DNA from 4 places in the Mesorhizobium sp. AA23 genome. Region 1 is predicted to be linked to each of the others. Evidence: predicted binding sites of a transcription regulator. Region 1 holds the regulator's gene; each other region holds the start of a gene.

Region 1 (4,904 bases):
CGCAGGATGATGAAGTCATCGAGGTCCTTGTTCGGGAATCGCACCTCGCCCTGTACGCGGTCGTGCACGACGGTCTCTCCTTCGGTCGGCGCCTTGATGCGGATGGCGCCCTTGACGCCGGGAGGCGCCTCGGAGGGGTCGCGGTCGCGCCACTGGCCATTGTAGCGCGGCGGCAGCCCCTTGGCCCGCGCCGCCTCGCGCATCGCCTCCAGCTCGGCAGGCGTCTCATAGCTGTAATAGGCCTTGCCCAGTCGTACGAGCTCCTCTGCCACCTCACGGTGGCGCGGCGCTCGCTCGAACTGCGACACGGCCTCGCCGTCCCATGAGAGGCCGAGCCAGGTCAGCCCGTCCAGGATAGCGGCTGTCGCCGCTTCGGTGGAGCGCTCGCGGTCAGTGTCCTCGATGCGCAGCAGCATCGTGCCGCCCGTGTGCCTGGCGTAGAGCCAGTTGAACAGCGCCGTGCGCGCCCCGCCGATGTGCAGATAGCCGGTGGGCGAGGGGGCAAAGCGGGTGACGACCTTGTCGGACATGGAACTCTCGGAAGAAGCTCTGAAGCGGGCATGATTGCGCGGACTTTCGCGCGGTGGGCGTTCATGTAGCATAGGAGGTCTGGGGCGCAAGGGGCAGACCCGATGGCTGGACGTGGCCGGGGTGCGGAGGATGGCGAGAAGACGACGGCTGGCGTGAGCGAGCGCCTGCTGTTTGCCGACACCGTGCCTGCTGAGGCAGTACCGGTTTGGGTTCCCGTGCCGCGTCCGGCCACCGAGATTTCGGACGGCGACGCCGTCGTGAAGCCGCCTCCGCCGGCAGCGATCGACTTGATCCGCAGGCGGTTCCGCCGTGCCTCGTTTTCCGCGATTCGCCGGGGTGTGGCCGAGGCAGCCTCCACCGAGCTCGACCGCGGCATCGGCTTCCTCCTGGTGCCGGTGTTCCTGGCCGCCGGCGTGATACTCTATTATTCCTTGAGCGCCGAGCCGGATCTTTACAGACCGCTGGCGGCGGTGGCGCTGATGGCTCTATGCGCGGCGGTTTCGCGTCCCTGGCTGAAGACACACCTGGTCTTTATGGCGGCGCTGTTTTGCGCGCTGGGCTTCGTCGCCGCGAAGGTCGAGACCTGGCGCGCCGCTACACCGATGCTCGGCTCCGAAATCCAGACGCGGCTGACAGGCCGCGTCGTCATCGCCGAGGAAATGGCCAATGGCCGCGTCAGGCTGACCATCGATCTCCTCTCGACCGCGCATCCAAAGCTGCGCTACGCACCGGATCGCGTCAGGCTCTCGGCACGCAGGATCCCGGCCGGCATGAAGGCCGGATCGCTGGTGACGGGTTACGCGCGGCTCCTGCCGCCGACCGGGCCGGTCCGTCCCGAAAGCTATGATTTTTCCTTCGACAGCTATTTTTCCGGCATCGGCGGCAGCGGATTTTTCCTCGGCGACCCGAAACTCATTCCGCCAACCGACCCGATCGCTCAGACGAGCATCGCCTCAGCCATCGAGAACGCGCGCGAAAATATTGCGGACCACATCAGAAGCACCGTCGGCGGACCCGAAGGCGAGATTGCCGCCGCACTGATCGTCGGCGTGCGCGCCGGCATTCCCGAGGACATCAACGAGGCGATGCGGCGGACCGGCATCTATCACATCATCTCGATTTCGGGCCTGCACATGGCGCTGGTCGCCGGCATGGTCATGCTTCTGCTGCGCGGCGCCTTTGCGCTGTTCCCGGATTTTTCGTCACGCCGGCCGGTGAAGAAATATGCCGCGGCAATCGCGGTTATGTCGATCGCCGCCTACCTCGTCATCTCCGGCGTGGTGGTCGCCGCCGAGCGAAGCTTCATCATGCTGGCCGTGATGCTGATCGCCGTGCTTTTCGACCGCGCCGCGCTGACGATGCGCAATTTGGCGATCTCGGCCATCGCCGTCATCCTGGTGTCGCCGCATGAAGTGGTTGGCCCGAGCTTTCAGATGTCGTTCGCGGCAACCGCCGCCCTTGTCGGCGCCTATGCCGGCTGGTCCGACTACCGCGCCGGCAAGGTGAGAGCGCCGCCGGCAAAGCGTTCGTTCCTGCGGTTCATGTCGCACAAACTGGCAGTCGGAGCAGGTGGCGCCGCGATGACGTCGATCATTGCCGGAAGTGCCACGGCGCTGTTTGCCATCTGGCATTTCCAGCGCGTCTCGCCGCTTAGCCTGCTGGCCAATCTCGCGATCATGCCGATCGTCACGATCGTGATGTTTCTCGCCGTCGCCAGCGCGGTCATGATGCCGTTCGGCTTCGACGGGCCCTTCCTCTATTTGATGGGCAAGGGCCTGGCGGCGATGATCGCGATCTCGGCGTGGATTTCGGAGTGGTCGCCGGTCGATGCCGTGGGCCTGATCTCGATCCATTCGGTGCTGCTGGCGACGATCGCGCTCGTCATCGCCACGATGGCGACTACGTGGCTCAGGCTGGCCGCGATTCCTTTCGCTGCCGCGGCCGTCATGATGATCCCGCAGGTGCGCACGCCCGACCTGCTGATCTCGGAGGACGCGCATCTGGTGGCGATGCCGATCGGCGGCGGCGAACTCGCCATCAATCGTGCCCGCTCGAACGAGTTCACCACCGATAACTGGAAACGCGCGCTCAAGGCCGAAACGATCGTGCCGCCGGAGACATTCGCCAAGGGCACGCTGGACATAGCCGATCCCGTCGACCTGCCGCCTGGATCGCCCTTTTACTGCACGGGCGATCTCTGCATTGGCCGGCATCCATCAGGCGCGATCGTCGCGCTCGCCGAAAAACGCGAAGCTGCCCGGCCTGCCTGCGACTTCGCAGACCTCATCGTCATCAACGACGCCACGGCCTACAATCCCTGCCGCGATCCGCGTGTCCTCGTTGTCACCAAGCGGCAGCTCGCGCGCGACGGCAGTGCCGCCGTCTTCTTCGATCCGCAATCGGCGACGGCGCGAGCAACCATTCAATACGCCGTCGAAAAACCGTACCGCCCTTGGCACGAACAGCGGCGCTACTCGCGTGAGGCGAGGGGGTTGGCGCCTTACAAGAAGCCCGAGAAGCCGAAAGCCAAGCCGCAGCCCCTCAGTAGCGGCGGATGAGCCCGACGAGCTTGCCCTGAACCTTGACGCGATCGGGACCGAAGATGCGCGTCTCATAGGCCGGATTGGCAGCCTCGAGCGCGATGGAGGCGCCCTTGCGGCGGAAGCGCTTCAGCGTCGCCTCCTCGTCATCGACCAGCGCCACGACGATCTCCCCGGGGCTCGCAGTGCTGGCGTTGCGGATGATGACCGTGTCGCCGTCGAAGATGCCGGCCTCGATCATCGAGTCGCCTTTGACCTCGAGCGCGTAGTGCTCGCCGCCCGCGATCATGTCCGGCGGCACTGTGATCGAATGCGTCTGGTGCTGGATGGCGTCGATCGGCACGCCGGCGGCAATGCGACCCATCACCGGGATGGAGACGGCTGAACCGGCGTCGTCGTCATTGCTGGGCGTCGGCGTGCGGGCGGGCGCCGCGGGTTTGATCTGGCGGCCGAGATTGCCTTGGCCGCCCTGGATGACGCTCGGCGAGAATTTCTTCGCCGCATTTAGGCCGGGCGCGATCGAGTCAGGTAGGCGCAGCACTTCAAGGGCACGCGCCCGGTTCGGCAGCCGGCGAATGAAACCGCGCTCCTCCAGCGCCGTGATCAGGCGGTGGATGCCCGATTTCGAGGCAAGGTCGAGCGCTTCCTTCATCTCATCGAAAGACGGCGGAATGCCGCTTTCCTTGAGCCGTTCATGGATGAACATCAGCAGTTCATGTTGTTTGCGCGTCAGCATGGCGGCCCCCATGGGTTCTGAAACCAGAATCAGAAAAACAAACCCAGAACAAACACTATCTGTTCCAGTTGTGTTCCGCAACCGTTTAAAGTTTAGTGAATGTGTTGACGTTTTGTTCAGCGTAACATCAGAACGCTGCATTCCTCGCCGGCTTCAGCCGCCGGTGCGAAGGGTTGGCGCACGATCAGGCCATTGGCATCGGCGAGCATCCTCAACATCGAGGAATCCTGGATGCCGAACGGTGTTGCGATCAACGCCCCCGCATCTTCGCGGACCACGGCGCGCACATAGTCCTGCCTGAGATCGTTGGCGTGCATTGCGACGCCTAACCGGGCCGTGCGGATTTCCTGACGGCAGGACCGGCCGCCCAGCCGCGCCAGAAGCGGCTTCAGGAACAGCTGCGAGCAGACCAGGCTTGCGACCGGATTGCCGGGCAGGCCGATGCAGCGAATGTCGCCGAGCCGGCCAAACATCAGCGGCTTGCCGGGACGCATGGCGATCTTCCAGAAGTCGAGCTGCATGCCTTCGCCGGTCAGCACGTCATGGATCAAGTCGTGGTCGCCGACGGAGGCGCCGCCAAGCGTGACGATGACGTCGGCGCCGGCCTTGACCGCCTTCTTGACCAGGGCCGCGATCGCGTCCTTGCGGTCGGCGGCGATGCCGAGGTCGAGCGCGCGCGCGCCGACCGACTGGGCCGTAGCTGTGACGCCACAGGCATTCGACGAGATGATCTGGTCGGGGCCGAGCGCGCTGCCCGGCGGCAGCAATTCATCGCCGGTGGCGATGATGGCGAGCAGCGGCTGCCGCACCACGTTGAGACTCGGATGGTTGGCCGATGCCGCCAGCGAAAGCGCCGCCGGATCGAGCTGGCGGCCTTTTTCAAGGAGCAGGTCGCCCTCGCAGAAGTCGAGGCCGCGGCGACGGACGTTTCGTCCCTCCACGGTCGGCTCGGTCACTTCGATGCCGCCGCCGCCGAGATCGCGGACATTCTCCTGGATAACGATGGTATCGGCGCCTTCGGGGAGCGGCGCGCCGGTGAAGATGCGCACGGCCTCGCCCTTGCCGACAGAGCCGGTGAAGCCACGCCCGGCGGGCGC
Region 2 (4,904 bases), on a different contig from region 1:
CCGGCAGGATGATCACCCTGGTGAAATAGCGCCGCTCTTCCTCAAGGGGAAATCAGTACTCGCCGACGATATCGGCGCCGGGCTGTTCGTCGAACAACACCGCGCAGCCGCGCTGCAGCGCCACCTGGCTCAACGCGTTCGCCGCCGCTTCGTCGGATGAGACGAAGTCACCGGTCAAGACGCGCAGTTCCTCGACGGCTCTCGACATTGAAACGAGGCGCCCAGCCGCGCCATCGCTGGCGCAGGCGTGGACGACGCAGAGAAGATCGATCAGTTCGAAGCTGTCCATGGCGGCCTCCGCCCACAGGATCCCTTCGCGGAAGTCAACGGCGTGACGGGCGGCCGGGTTCCGCTCGGAGTGGTGCATCATGATTTGGCGACAGCCTGGGCGGCCCGCGCTGAGATCGAGCGAAGCGGCAGGCAGGGCTTAAAAGCACGTCGCGCACGCCTGTGGTCGGATCGACCGGCAAAAGCGCGGAGAACGGGGTTCGCGAATCTCGGCAGACTGCGGGATTGTGGGAGTTGCCCGCCACATCGCAGGAAATGGCGGGCAACTCCACTTTCAAACCGCCGATGAAGGGACGTTACTCGACGGTTGTGCCACAATGAGTTGTGGGCCTACTTGTTTCCAGAAATAGCGCATTCGGACCTCTGCGCTCAAAGGTGCGGCCTCAGGTCCCGCCTGACAAGGGACCGTGGCCCGAAAGCAGGAACATTCCAGCTTTGGCGCCGTTGCCACGACATCCCAATCGGCAGAGGAGAGGAAACCATGGCCGACAGACCTACAGTTGTAAACACCAGTGGCGGGGGCGGCGCCGGCACAGCAGTGGCCATCGTTCTTGCCATCATCGCAATCGTGGCCCTGCTGTTCTTTACCGGCATCATCAATGTCGGTGGCCGCACCGGCGGTGGCGGATCGACGGATGTCAATGTGAAGCTCGATGCGCCGAAGGTCGAGGCGCCCAAGGTGGAGACGCCTGCGGCACCGTCGACGACGCCGGCACCCGCGCCTGCCGCTCCGGCTCCGGCCCCGGCTCCGGCCAACGGCGGTTGATCCGCCTGGCGCAACCGGTAGGCCGGCTGCGCGTTTATCGAATGGCTACTCCAGCTTCGGCCCGCGCATTCCTCTGGTAGGCGCGGGCCCTTTTTCTCTCGGGCCCTCTTTTCTCGGGCAGGTCCGCTCAGTCATCCAATTCCATCGGCCGATGGCCCGGCCTTTGATGCCAGACGACCTGGCGGAAGTCCGTCAGTTCGACGACTTGGTCGCAGGTCGGACAGATATAGTTGTCGCAGCACTGGCGAAGCGCCGGCGGAGTGCGGCGCACTGCCCCGACCGGCGGACGGGTTTCCGTTTTCCCTACCTGATGAAGCATCGATTCCTCCCAGTTTTTCTGATTTTCCGAGTATCGCCTTCCACCCGGCCTGGCCTCGCCTATGGCGGTTTCGATGGGCGCGGTGAGCGCGCGCCCGCGAGCGGAAATGAAAATGGACTATCGCGGACGGGGCCTGGCTTTGCCGCGGCCCTATTGGCGAAATTCACTTGCCTAGGGTTCACAGGATTCTCCCCAAGGGGCGACAAACGGGGTGGCCCCTCAACCACCGTCGTGCCAGGCGCAAGGAACAGCAAAACACCGGCAGAGCGTGCTTGCAATAGGGCCTGCGCGGCAAAATCGATTTCGCGCCGCGCCAAGCAACTTAGATTAGCAATCGGCTCCTGACTTCGTCCTAGCATGACGCAGTTTTGGGCCGCGATCCTTCCCGCCCCTCCCTGGTCTCGCGGTCAACCCGTCAAAGGGGAGCACACCGGCGCAACCGGTCAAAGCCCTTGGTTGTGACGGGTTGCAGATGTTCTCATCCCCAGCTGGCCGGCTTGACAGGAAACTCCTTTTGTTCTCTTTATGTTCACACGCATTACCGCTTACAACAGTTGCTGCTAATGCTGCGATGCCGCAAAGCGGATGGATGGAGCCGGGAGCGCGATGGCCGCCACGAACGCCGCTTCGGCCGCTACGATCCTGCATGCCGATCTCGACGCCTTCTACGCCTCGGTCGAGCAACTGCTCGACCCGTCGCTGCGCGGCAAGCCGATCGCAGTCGGCGGCGGCGTAGTGCTTGCCGCTTCTTATGAGGCGAAGATTTTTGGCGTGCGCGGCGGCATGCCCGGCCGCAGGGCGCGCGAGCTCTGTCCGCAGCTCATCTTCGTCGGCGGCCGCTTCGGCGAATACCAGCGTCTCGGCGACGCCGCGATCAAGGTGCTCGACGATTTCACGCCGCTGGTCGAGCGCATCTCGATCGACGAGGCTTTCGCCGATGTCGCCGGCTGCACGCATCTGTTCGGACCGCCGGACGAAATTGCGCGAACCATCCGCCGCCGCGTGAAGAGCGAGCTCGGCCTGCCGATCTCGATCGGGGTGGCACGGACGAAGCATCTCGCCAAGATCGCATCGCAGGTGGCCAAGCCCGACGGGCTGGTGGTGGTCGAGCCTGGCACCGAGCTTTCCTTCCTGCACGATTTGCCGGTGTCGCTGATGTGGGGCGTCGGTCCGGCAACCAAAGCCAGGCTCGCCGAGATCGGCGTCGAGACGATCGGGCAATTGGCGCGCACGCATAGCGGCGCGCTGGAGCGGCTGATCGGCCATGCCGCCGGCCAGAAGCTCGCGGCCCTTGCCTGGAACCGCGACCCGCGCCGGCTGGAGACGCATCGCCGCGCCCATTCCGCCGGCGCGCAGTCGGCGCTGGGCCGCAAACCGGCGCTGCCGCGCGTCTTCGTGCCGACGCTCCTGCATCTCGCCGATCGCGTCGCCAGCCGCCTGCGCGCCAAGGACCGGCCCGGCTGCACGGTGACGGTGCGCGTGCGCTTTGCCGACATGCGCGCGGTCACGCGCTCGGTGACGCTGGAGCAGCCGATCCAGGCGACGACCATGCTCGCTGACGTCGCGGAAGAGCTGGTCAGAGGCGTGCTCGCCGCTCACCCGGGCGAACGGGAAATCTCGCTGCTGGCGATCTCGGTCTCGCATCTGGAAGAGCATGCCGAGCTGCAGCTCGAACTGCCGCTCGGCCTGGCGGACGAGAAGCTGAAGCCCGGCAGCCGCAAAGGCCTCGCCCGCTTCGGCGCCGACCGCGCCATAGACAAGATCCGCCGGCGCTTCGGCAAGCAGGCCGTCGGCTACGGCACCGTCGCGCTGCAAGCAGCGCGCTCGGTGCCGGATGAATTCAGGGAGCTGGCGGAGAAGGAGCTGTGAGGGAGGTGCTTCGGCATGCTCTGCGGCGCTGGAGATTGGCGAAAGCCGACGCGCCCTCCGATCTCCCCCTTATGGGCCGGCAGGACAGAGGGGGCGGCGACCTATCCCTTCGTCATCCTAGGGCGAAGCAAGGAGCGAAACGACGCAGCGCAGACCCTAGGATGACGAACGGCCGCGATCCTTCGCGACCCTCTCTGGCCTGCCGGCCGTCTCCCCCTCAAGGGTTGAGATCACGCGCTCGGTCGGCTGCCCTCAACCCGCCACAGCCCAGTCCAGCCGCATCGTCGCGCTCATCGTTTGCCCATCTTCAAGCACCGTCAGCCCTTCGCCGTGATGCGCATCGACCGGGTGCGAGACCGGCTCGAAGCAGAAGAAGTCGGCGTCGGATGACGGCGAATAGAGGATATAGACGCCGAGCTCCGGCGAGGCGGTGAGCGTGATCCTGATCCCCTCCTCGAGCTGCGTGATCGAGGCGCGACGATTCCAGCCGTCGAAGGCGTTGTTGACCCAGTCCCACGGCAGCGGGATGGAGCGCGAGAAATCCCAGGCCGGGCGCTCGCTCACCGGCACGACGCCGACCGGCAAATGGCACTCGTCCTCCAGCCAGACGCGCCTCGCCTTGGCCCCGAGCAGCGTTGTGTCGCCGCGCGGGAACCAGGGATGGAAACCGAGGCCGTAAGGCAGGCGCATGCCGGCGCGGTTCTCCACCGTCAGCCGCGCCTCCAGCGCGCCGTCCCGCAGCGCATAGGTCACGGTAGCCGCATAGCGGTAAGGACCGATCGCGCCCTCGTCGAGCACCAGCTCCGCCTCGGTGTCAGTGCGGCGGGCGAGCCGCCACGGTTTTTGGAAACCGTCGCCATGGATCGGAAAGGCTTCGCCCGGAATGTTCGGCGCGACGGCGTGGAAGCGGCCGTCGAAAGTGAAGCCGCCGCCGGAGATGCGGTTCGACCACGGCACCAGGAGTTGGCAGCCGGACGTGCCGGTGCCATCGCCCGGCTTCAGCAGCGGTACCGGCGCGCTGCCGATCACCAGTGCGTCATAGCGCGCGATCGCCGCGCCCTTCTCAGGCGCCAGGACCAGCCTCGCCTGCCCGTCGTTCAGCTCGACCGCGCCGGCCATATCCTCACCAGCCGCCATCGATGGCGATGTTCTGGCCGCTGATCATGTCGGAGGCGGGTGAGACGAGGAACAGCACGAGCTCGGCGATGTTCTCAGGCTCGATGCGCGTCTTGAGGCTTTGGTTCTCGAGGATCCAGTCATTGTACTGCTTCAACCGGTCGCCGAAGACGCGCGCCTCCGCCTCCGAGACCACCGCGCCGGGCGACACGGCGTTGACGCGGATGCCATGCAGCCCGAGCTCGCGCGCCAGCGATTTGGTGAGACCGAGCATGGCGCCCTTCGAGGCGACATAGGGTACGTAGCCGTCCCAGCGGCCGTTGAGCGTGATCGAGCAGAAGTTGACGATCTTGCCGTAGCCCTTCGCCTTCATGCCCGGCGCGCAGGCCCGCGCCAGCGCAAAGGCGGCCGAGGAATTGACGCGGATCTGATCCTCATATTCGGCCAGCGAGAACTGCTCGAACGGCCGGTTGATGATCAGCGCCGCGTTGTTGATCAGGATATCGATCCCACCTTCCTTCGCCGCCAGCGCGGCAACAGCCGCTT
Region 3 (4,904 bases), on a different contig from region 1:
GTGACGACAGGCTTGGCGACAGGTTCGGCCATGGCTCTCCTCGACGACTGTTTGACGCGCAAGATAGGGTTAGAACGCGCACGGTCCAGTCATCCGCCGGCGACAACGGCACTCGATCCGAACTTCGACCATGACGATTGCCGGTGGCTTCTGCATCCATCACATTTTGGTCATTCCGAAAAAGTTGATGGTGCTGTCACGGTGGGACGGGAAACTGCGGAGCGGCCCCGCCCGGTCCGAACGGCAAAAAGGGGAATGCCGGGAACGTGATGGCCGCCGGCGTAGCGGCTGGCGAGGCGGCGCTTGCTGTCGTCGCTGCAGGCGCTTGGCCACGTGCTCGGCGAAAAAGGCCGGCGCGATTGGATGTCCTCGTCTACTTGGGCAGCGTGTAAGCCATCACATAATCGCCCGGCTTGGTACCGACCGAGCCGTGGCCGCCGGCGACGATGACCACGAACTGGCGGCCGTCGGCGACGGTGTAGGTCATCGGTGTCGACTGGCCGCCGGCCGGCAGCCTCGCGCGCCAGAGCTGCTTGCCCGTCGTAAGGTCATATGCACGCAGATAGTCGTCGACGGCGGCCCCGAGGAAGGCGACGCCGCCGGCCGTGATCATCGGCCCGCCGATGCCTGGAACGCCGACCTTGAGCGGCAGGGGCAGCGGCGTCATGTCGTAGACGGTGCCGTTGCGATGCTTGTAGGCGATCTGGCCGGTTCTCAGGTCGACGCCGGCGACATAGCCCCAGGGCGGCGCCTGGCAGGGAATGCCGAGTGGCGACAGGAATGGCCCCATCACCACCGCGTAAGGCGCGCCCTCATTGCGGTTGAGCCCCTGCTCGCTGCCCTTGGTGTCGCCGGGCGGCGGCACGTCCGCGCGCGGAATGAGTTTCGACGTGAAAGCGAGATAAGTCGGCATGCCGAACATCACCTGTCGCACCGGGTCGACCGCGACGCCGCCCCAGTTGAACACACCGAAATTGCCGGGATAGACCAGCGTGCCCTGCAGCGAGGGCGGCGTGTAGCGTCCCTCGTAACGCAGTCTCTTCAGTTCGATCCGACACGCCAGCTGATCGAACATGGTGATTCCCCACATGTCGGCGCCGGTCAGCGGCTTCGGGTTGAACGACAGGTCGGAGGACGGCTGCGTCGGCGAGGTATGGTCGCCTTCGATCGCTCCGCCCGGTGCCGGCACTTCCTTCACCGGAATGATCGGTTCGCCAGTGCGCCGATCGAGCACATAAAGATCGCCCTGCTTGGTCGGCCCTACCAGTGCCGGCACCACGCCGCTCCCCGTCGTGATGTCGACCAGCGTCGGCTGCGCCGGCACGTCCATGTCCCACAGGTCGTGATGCACCGTCTGGCGCACCCAGCGCAACTGTCCGGTGTTGAGGTCGAGCGCAGTGATCGAGGAGGAGAATTTTTCGACATCGGCGCTGCGGCCCATGCCGAGCTGGTCGGGCGTCTGGTTGCCGAGCGGCAGGTAGAGCAGGCCAAGCTTCTCGTCGGCGCTCGCCGTTGACCACATGTTGGGCGAGTTGTTGGTGTAGTTCTGCCCCGCCGGCAGCGGCGCCGTCTGATCCGGTTTGCCGGAATCCCAATTCCACAACAGCGCGCCGGTGCCCGCGTCATAGGCGCGGATGACGCCCGACGGCTCCTCGGTCGAATAATTGTCGTTGACCGCGCCCCCAACGATGATCTTGCCGGCGAGGATGAGCGGCGCCGAGGTCGAATAATAATAGCCCGACTTCGGAAAGGGCATGTTGGCCATCAGGTTCAGCGTGCCGCCTTCGGCGAAGGACGGACAAACTTGCCCGTTCGCGGCATCGAGAGCGATCAGCCGGGCGTCCGAAGTCGGCAGGTAGATGCGTGCCGCGCAGGGCTGGCCCGCCGCGATCTTCGCATCGGCGTAATAGGAAACTCCGCGGCAGGTCTGGTGCTGGCGGTTGGGATCGAGCTTGATCTTCGGGTCGTAGCGCCATTTCTCCTTGCCGGTCGCGGCATCGATGGCGATGGCGAAATTGTGGGGCGTGCAGATGTAGAGCGCATCACCGACCTTGAGTGGCGTTACCTGATAGGTCGTCTCGCCGATGTCGTCCGGACCCTTCATGTCGCCGGTGCGGTAGGTCCAGGCCGGCTGCAGCTTGGCGACATTATCCGGCGTGATCTGAGCGAGCGGCGAGTAACGCTGGCCGAACGGCGTGCGGCCGTAGAAATGCCATTCGCCCGCCGGCATGTCGCCGCCGAGATTGGCCGTCGGCGTCACCTTATCGGTGTTGAGCGTGCCGCCGATGTCCTTCGGATCGGCGGTCATCGAATAGCCAGCCACTGCAAGCGATGCGAGCACCGCCAGGATGAGCGGAGCGCGTCCGTCCGGACCGGTGAATCCCCGCCTGGCCCATGGCGTCAGCAGCCAGAGCGCGATGAGAACGATGATGCCGCCGCGCGGGCCGAGCTGCCACCAATCAAAGCCGGTTTCCCAAACCGCCCAGCACAGCGAGGCGAGCACGATCGCGGCATAGAGCCAGAGCCCTGTCGATCTGCGGCGGAAAATGAGCCAGGCGGTGATCAGGAAGGCCAGTCCGGCAATCAGGTAGTACCAGCTGCCACCCAACGTCACCAGCCAGATGCCGCCGCCGCCGAGGACCAGGCCGATAAGCAAAAGGACGAGGGAGGTGATGGTGACAGCCAAGACGATACTCCTTCGACTGTTGCGCGCTTGCGGCGCCTCTGAGGCAACGGCTTGCCGTCCCTGCCCTGTTGGCAGCTTTCTCTCGCAAGTTGCGCCTGTCAAGGCGGCCCCGAACAGGAACAACTAGAACAAAACGGAGACACTTCTGGCCTTTCGCTGCCGAATCACTACATTCGGGGGCGATGTCCGGCTTTTCGGAAGACATGCCCTTTTTTGACGAACCGAATGCGCGGCCCGCCGCCCCATCCGGCCTTGCCGCGCGCGCCATGGCCGCACGCAACGCGCAGAACCGTGCGCCCGATTATCTGAACGGCCTCAATCCCGAACAGCGGCTCGCTGTTGAAACGACCGAAGGCCCGGTTCTGGTGCTGGCCGGCGCCGGCACCGGCAAGACGCGGGTGCTCACCACGCGAATCGCCCACATCCTTGCCACCGGCAGGGCCTTCCCCTCGCAGATTCTCGCCGTCACCTTCACCAACAAGGCCGCGCGCGAGATGAAGCAGCGCATCGGCTTGCTGATCGGCGAGCAGAATGTCGAGGGCATGCCCTGGCTCGGCACCTTCCACTCGATCGGCGTCAAGCTGCTGCGCCGGCATGCCGAGCTTGCCGGATTGAAATCCGATTTCACCATCCTCGATACCGATGACGTGGTGCGGCTGATCAAGCAGCTGATCCAGGCCGAAAATCTGGACGACAAGCGCTGGCCGGCCAAGACCTTCGCGCAGATGATCGACAACTGGAAGAACAAGGGCCTTGGCCCCGACGAGATTCCGGAAGGCGACGCGCGCAGCTTCGGCAACGGCAAGGGGCGCCAGCTCTACAAGGCCTATCAGGAACGGCTGCAGACGCTGAATTCCTGCGACTTCGGCGATCTCCTCTATCACCCGATCCGCATCTTCCGCGCCTATCCGGACGTGCTGAGGGACTATCATCGCAAGTTCAAATACATCCTGGTCGACGAGTACCAGGACACCAACACCGCGCAATACATGTGGCTGCGCCTGTTGGCGCAGAGGCTGCAATCCTCCCCCCTTGAGGGGGAGGTGTCCGCGAAGCGGACGGAGGGGGTCGCCGCGGAAGGCGCCGCCCAGTCATCAGGCGCCGGAGCGTCGAGCACTGCCGCGAGGACCCCTCCCGACCGGGCTTCACCCGGCCACCCTCCCCTCAAGGGGGAGGGAAACCGGCGTCGATCCACTGTCAACATTTGCTGCGTCGGCGACGACGACCAGTCGATCTATGGCTGGCGCGGCGCCGAGGTCGACAATATCCTGCGCTTCGACAAGGATTTTCCGGGCGCCACCATCATCAGGCTGGAGCGCAACTACCGCTCCACCGCGCATATACTGGGTGCGGCTTCGCATCTTATCGCCCACAATGAGGGCCGCTTCGGCAAGACGCTGTTCACCGACCGCAACGACCCCGAGGACGATAAGGTGCATGTCCATGCCGCCTGGGATTCGGAGGAAGAGGCGCGCGCCATCGGCGAGGCGATCGAGGCCTACCAGCGGCAAAAGCACAACCTCAACGATATGGCGATCCTGGTGCGCGCGTCCTTCCAGATGCGCGCCTTCGAAGACCGCTTCATCACGCTCGGCTTGAGCTACCGAGTCATCGGCGGCCCGCGCTTTTACGAACGCTTGGAAATCCGCGACGCGCTGGCCTTCTTCCGCGTCGTCGCCAACAGCGGCGACGACCTTGCCTTCGAGCGCATTGTCAACGTGCCGAAGCGCGGGCTCGGCGAAGCCACCATCCGCCAGATCCACGACACCGCGCGCGCGATGCAAATCCCGATGCTTGAGGCCGCGGCGACACTCGCCGAAAGCGACGAGTTGAAGCCGAGGCCGCGCGCCGCGCTGCGCGAGGTCGCGGCCAATTTCGAGCGCTGGCAGAAGGCGCTGGAGACCACGCCGCACACCGAGCTCGCCGAGACCATCCTCGAGGAGAGCGGCTACACCGACATGTGGAAGAACGACCGTTCGGCCGAAGCGCCCGGGCGGCTGGAGAACCTCAAGGAACTGATCCGCTCCATGGAGGAGTATGAATCCCTGCGTTCGTTCCTCGAGCATGTCGCGCTGGTCATGGAGGCAGAGCAGGGCGAATCGCTCGATGCGGTCTCGATCATGACGCTGCATTCGGCGAAAGGGCTTGAGTTCGAGACCGTATTCTTGCCCGGCTGGGAGGAAGGCCTGTTCCCGCATCAGCGCGCGCTGGACGAAGG
Region 4 (4,904 bases), on a different contig from region 1:
CGGGTCGTAGAGCCAGAGCGCGGCGCCGCATGTCTTGCAGAAATTGCGCTCGCCGGTCGAGACCTCGCAGTGCGGATGCTCGTCGTCCTCGATCTCAGCGCGGTAGACGCCGAGATTGGGCTTGCCGGTGACCTTGAGCGTTTCGTTGTCGGCGCCGAGATTGATGGCAAAACCGCCGCCGCCCTGCTGCTTGCGGCAGATCGAGCAGTAGCAGAGCATGAACGGCACGGGCGTGTGACTTTCCACCTCGAAGCGGACGGCGCCGCAGCGGCAGGAGCCTTTGAGCAGGACAGGCATGGCGCGAAACTCCATTTCATGTCTCAACCTGTCAGCATGCTGTTGGTTGCTGCGATGACAAGGCCCATGCCGGATGAGATGATTGCGGCATGGACAATGACCGCCTCGAAGAATTGTTCGAGAGCCTGGGGCCGATCAGCATCCGAAAACTGTTCGGCGGCAAGGGCATCTATTGCGACGGCGTCATCGTCGCGGTGGTCGTGCGCGGCGAACTGATGCTGAAGGCCGACGAGGAGACGATCCCCGAATTCGAAGCCGCCGGCTGTAGCCAATGGACCTATACCGGCTCGCGGCACGGCAAGGAGGTGGCGATGCCCTATTGGAGCGTTCCCGACAGCGCCTTCGACGATCCCGACGAAATGGCGGTCTGGGCGCGGCGCGCTTATGAAGCGGGGCGGCGCGCGGGCAGATAAGGCTTACAGCGCCTTCGCGATCTCCGCCGCCAGCCGCGCATTGTTTTCGACCAGCGCGATATTGGTCTTGAGGCTGCGGCCGCCGGTGAGCTCCAAAATCCACGACAGGAGGAACGGCGTTACCGCCTTGCCGGTGATGTTCTGCGCTTCGGCCGCCTTCTGCGCGGCCTGGATGTAGCCGTCCATCTCGGCTGCCGGGATCTCATCGTTCTGCGGCACCGGATTGGCGACCAGGATGCCGCCGCCGAGGCCGAGCGCCTGCCGGATATGATAGAAATGCGCGATATCTTCAGGCGCATGCAACGTCAGCGGCGCGCGGAAGGGCGATTGCCTGGACCAGAAGGCCGGCATGGTCTCGCAGCCATGGCCGATGACTGGCACGCCGCGCGTCTCCAGCACTTCCAGCGTCTTTTCGATGTCGAGGATCGCCTTGGCGCCGGCCGAGACGACGACGACCGGCGTGCGCGCCAGCTCGTCGAGGTCGGCCGAGATGTCAAAACTCTTTTCGGCGCCCTTGTGCACCCCGCCGATGCCGCCGGTGGCGAAGACCTTTATGCCAGCCATGTGCGCGGCGATCATGGTGGCGGCCACGGTGGTGCCGCCGGTGCGCTTTTGGGCGACGGCAAAGCCGATATCGGCACGCGACAGCTTCATGGCGTCGCCGGTCATGGCAAGCGATTCGCGCTCGCCATCGGAAAGGCCAATCTTGATGCGGCCATCGACCACGGCGATCGTCGCCGGCACGGCGCCGCCATCGGCGATGATCTGCTCGACCTTGGCGGCCATCGCGCCATTGTCGGGGTATGGCATGCCGTGCGTGATGATGGTGCTTTCCAGCGCCACCACAGGCCGCCCGGCGGCAAGCGCCTCCGCCACTGGCGGATGAATGTCGATGAAGGGGCGGGCGGTTTCGGGCGTCATGTCCGTTCTCCACTCCGGAGAAAACACTCCGGCAAGATAGTTTGTGGCCCTATGCCACCACCCGTGCCTCGGGCACAAGGGCAAGCGCCTGGCCAAAACTGCCGGCGGTGAAAGACGGTACCGCCTCAGCGCTCTCGATGGCGAGCATCGCCGCGGCAACACCTTCGCGCAGTGCCCTCCGCAAAGGCAGCCCGCGCAGCAGCGCGGCAACCGTTGCTCCGGTCAGGGCGTCGCCGGCGCCGGTTACGTCGGCAACTCGTCGCGGGGAGGGCGGGTCGATGGCGAAGACGCCCGATTGGTCGAAGCCGAGCACCGGAGCACTGCCGGCCGTGATCACGCCTGCCGTCAAGCTCAGCCGCCTGAGTTCCCCGACAAGATCGCGGCCGGAAATATCCGCACCAGCCAGCGCCGCCGCCTCTCGGCGGTTCATGAACAGCAGCGAAAGATTGCCGAGCAGCGGCGCCAGCCGCACCACCTTGGCCGGCGAGATGGCGATGGCGAAAATCGGCCTGTCGCCGGCTTGCGCAACCAGACGCTCGAGGGCCGCCGTCGGCAGGTTCGCGTCGCAGAGGATCGCGTCTGCCTCGGCGATCGCCTCGCGCACCTTGGCGCGGCGGATCTGCTTGGGGAAGGCGAGGTCGTAAAGGCCCATATCGGCAAAGCCGACGATCAGCTCCCCCTCGCTGTCGATCAGCGCAGTGTAGCTCGGCGTCGTGCGGTCGAGGAACACCGCCGAAAGGTCGGCAATGCCGGCCTCGTCGATCGCCGATGCGACGGTCTCACCCGCCGCATCGCCGCCGCGCACCGAAAGCAGCGAGGCCGAGACGCCGCGCTTCACAATGCTGCGCAGCGCGTTGAAGACGCCGCCGCCGACATCCTCGCGCATGATGCCGGGATTGGATGCGGCGGGCACGTAAGGGCCCGAGACCTGGCCGCGCCGGTCGATATGGGCGCCGCCCAGCGCCAGGATGTTTGGGGATGTCGGCATGCCGCGGAGGTGACCTCGTTGATTGTTTGCGTGCGCACACTAGGTTTCCGCGCATCGCCCCGCAATCGGGTCGCGATTCGGGCCGCCCGGATAACGAGATCTCGCTTGGATCAGCAGCACTGGTTCACGCCATCTCTAATGAGACAAAAATAGAACAAATCCAGATATTGTTTGTTTTCCAGTCATTTGCTGCCTCTTGCCAGATGAGAACAAAAAAGGTACAAACTGGCAGGGATCACGGATTGTCCGGCCTTCATTGACGACCAAGGGGTGATGTATCATGGCTCAGAATAGTTTGCGGCTTGTAGAGGATAAGGCAGTGGACAAATCAAAGGCTCTGGATGCGGCGCTGTCGCAAATCGAGCGCGCTTTCGGCAAGGGCTCGATCATGCGGCTCGGCGCCAATGAGCAGGTGGTCGAGATCGAAACCGTGCCGACGGGATCGCTCGGGCTGGACATCGCGCTCGGCGTCGGCGGGCTGCCGCGCGGCCGCATCATCGAAATCTACGGGCCGGAAAGCTCGGGCAAGACGACGCTGGCGCTGCACACGGTTGCGGAAGCCCAGAAGAAGGGCGGTATCTGCGCCTTCGTCGATGCCGAGCACGCGCTCGATCCGGTCTATGCCCGCAAGCTCGGCGTAGACCTCGAAAACCTCCTGATCTCGCAGCCCGACACGGGTGAGCAGGCGCTGGAGATCTGCGACACGCTGGTGCGCTCCGGCGCAATCGACGTTCTGGTGGTCGATTCGGTGGCGGCGCTGACGCCGCGCGCCGAAATCGAGGGCGAGATGGGCGACGCGCTGCCCGGCCTGCAGGCCCGTCTGATGAGCCAGGCGCTGCGCAAGCTGACCGCATCGATCTCGCGCTCCAACACCATGGTCATCTTCATCAACCAGATCCGTATGAAGATCGGCGTCATGTTCGGCTCGCCGGAAACCACGACCGGCGGCAATGCGCTGAAATTCTACGCCTCGGTGCGCCTCGACATCCGCCGCATCGGCTCGGTCAAGGATCGCGACGAAGTGGTCGGCAACCAGACCCGCGTCAAGGTGGTGAAGAACAAGCTGGCTCCGCCCTTCAAGGTGGTCGAGTTCGACATCATGTATGGCGAGGGCGTGTCGAAGACCGGCGAGCTCGTCGATCTCGGGGTCAAGGCCGGCGTGGTCGAGAAGTCGGGCGCCTGGTTCTCCTACAATTCGCAGCGTCTCGGTCAGGGCCGTGAGAACGCCAAGCTTTTCCTGCGCGACAATCCGGACACGGCGCGCGAGATCGAGCTGGCGCTGAGGCAGAATGCCGGGCTGATCGCCGAAAAATTCCTCGAGAACGGCGGCTCCGAAGGCGGTGGTGACGACAGCTTCGAGGACGAGGCTGGCGCGATGTAGGCACTGCCGGAGTTCGGCCATAATCCGGATCCATTATCTAAAGCTGATGTAATCGAGTTCCCTAGTACTGCGTTCGAACCGCCGGCCTTCGTGCCGGCGGTTTGCGTTTGGGGGCGAGGGCACAGGCCGCCCAGCCTGAGGATTGGCCTTGGTTCCGTGTTTCTGGACAGGGTCAAGAGCTACGGCTAAAAGGCCAATCTATCTTCTGACACACGAAAGCCCATTTGCCGCCGGCCTGGCCGGCGGTTTTCGCGAAAAGGCAGTATCCATGAGTGGCGTGAACGAGATCCGGTCGACATTCCTCGACTACTTCCGCAAGGAGGGCCATGAGATCGTCGCCTCCAGCCCGCTGGTGCCGCGCAACGATCCGACGCTGATGTTCACCAACGCCGGCATGGTGCAATTCAAGAACGTGTTCACCGGCCTGGAGAAGCTGTCCTATTCGCGCGCCGCGACCGCGCAGAAGAGCGTGCGCGCCGGCGGCAAGCACAACGATCTCGACAATGTCGGCTACACCGCGCGCCATCTCACCTTCTTCGAGATGCTCGGCAATTTCTCGTTCGGCGATTATTTCAAGGAGCACGCGATCGAGCTTGCCTGGAACCTGATCACCAAGGAATTCGGCCTGCCGAAGGACAAGCTTCTGGTCACCGTCTATCACACCGACGACGAGGCGGCCGGCTACTGGAAGAAGATCGCCGGCTTCTCAGACGATCACATCATCCGCATTCCGACCTCTGACAATTTCTGGGCGATGGGCGACACCGGTCCCTGCGGTCCGTGCTCGGAGATATTCATCGATCGCGGCGAGCATATCTGGGGCGGTCCGCCCGGCAGCCCGGAGGAGGACGGCGACCGGTTCCTCGAATTCTGGAACCTGGTGTTCATGCAATATGAGCAGGTG

Evidence for each region. The regulator LexA, encoded in region 1, represses DNA repair genes until DNA is damaged. The targets are predictions, from matches to a motif close to TGTTCNNNNTGTGTTCNG.
Region 2: a site for LexA is predicted at 1,889-1,906, ahead of dinB (DNA polymerase IV). Genes of this name have one in related genera too.
Region 3: a site for LexA is predicted at 2,811-2,828, ahead of A9K66_RS10200 (UvrD-helicase domain-containing protein). Genes of this name have one in related genera too.
Region 4: a site for LexA is predicted at 2,825-2,842, ahead of recA (recombinase RecA). Genes of this name have one in related genera too.

The regions. Positions count from the first base shown of each region.
Region 1 covers NZ_LYTP01000002.1:116,041-120,944, forward strand. Annotated here, with positions in the region: gene gltX (glutamate--tRNA ligase) at 1-530, opposite strand, end outside; gene A9K66_RS04025 (ComEC/Rec2 family competence protein) at 633-3,089, shown strand; gene lexA (transcriptional repressor LexA) at 3,073-3,807, opposite strand; gene glp (gephyrin-like molybdotransferase Glp) at 3,924-4,904, opposite strand, start outside.
Region 2 covers NZ_LYTP01000006.1:20,205-25,108, forward strand. Annotated here, with positions in the region: gene A9K66_RS07415 (TadE/TadG family type IV pilus assembly protein) at 1-29, shown strand, start outside; gene A9K66_RS07420 (hypothetical protein) at 53-289, opposite strand; gene A9K66_RS07425 (hypothetical protein) at 770-1,054, shown strand; gene dinB (DNA polymerase IV) at 1,980-3,242, shown strand; gene A9K66_RS07440 (aldose 1-epimerase) at 3,495-4,379, opposite strand; gene A9K66_RS07445 (SDR family oxidoreductase) at 4,366-4,904, opposite strand, start outside.
Region 3 covers NZ_LYTP01000011.1:8,750-13,653, reverse strand. Annotated here, with positions in the region: gene A9K66_RS10205 (glucose/quinate/shikimate family membrane-bound PQQ-dependent dehydrogenase) at 374-2,686, opposite strand; gene A9K66_RS10200 (UvrD-helicase domain-containing protein) at 2,869-4,904, shown strand, end outside.
Region 4 covers NZ_LYTP01000029.1:180,601-185,504, forward strand. Annotated here, with positions in the region: gene A9K66_RS23450 (GFA family protein) at 1-297, opposite strand, end outside; gene A9K66_RS23455 (TfoX/Sxy family protein) at 387-710, shown strand; gene A9K66_RS23460 (pseudouridine-5'-phosphate glycosidase) at 714-1,631, opposite strand; gene A9K66_RS23465 (carbohydrate kinase family protein) at 1,681-2,619, opposite strand; gene recA (recombinase RecA) at 2,900-4,000, shown strand; gene alaS (alanine--tRNA ligase) at 4,269-4,904, shown strand, end outside.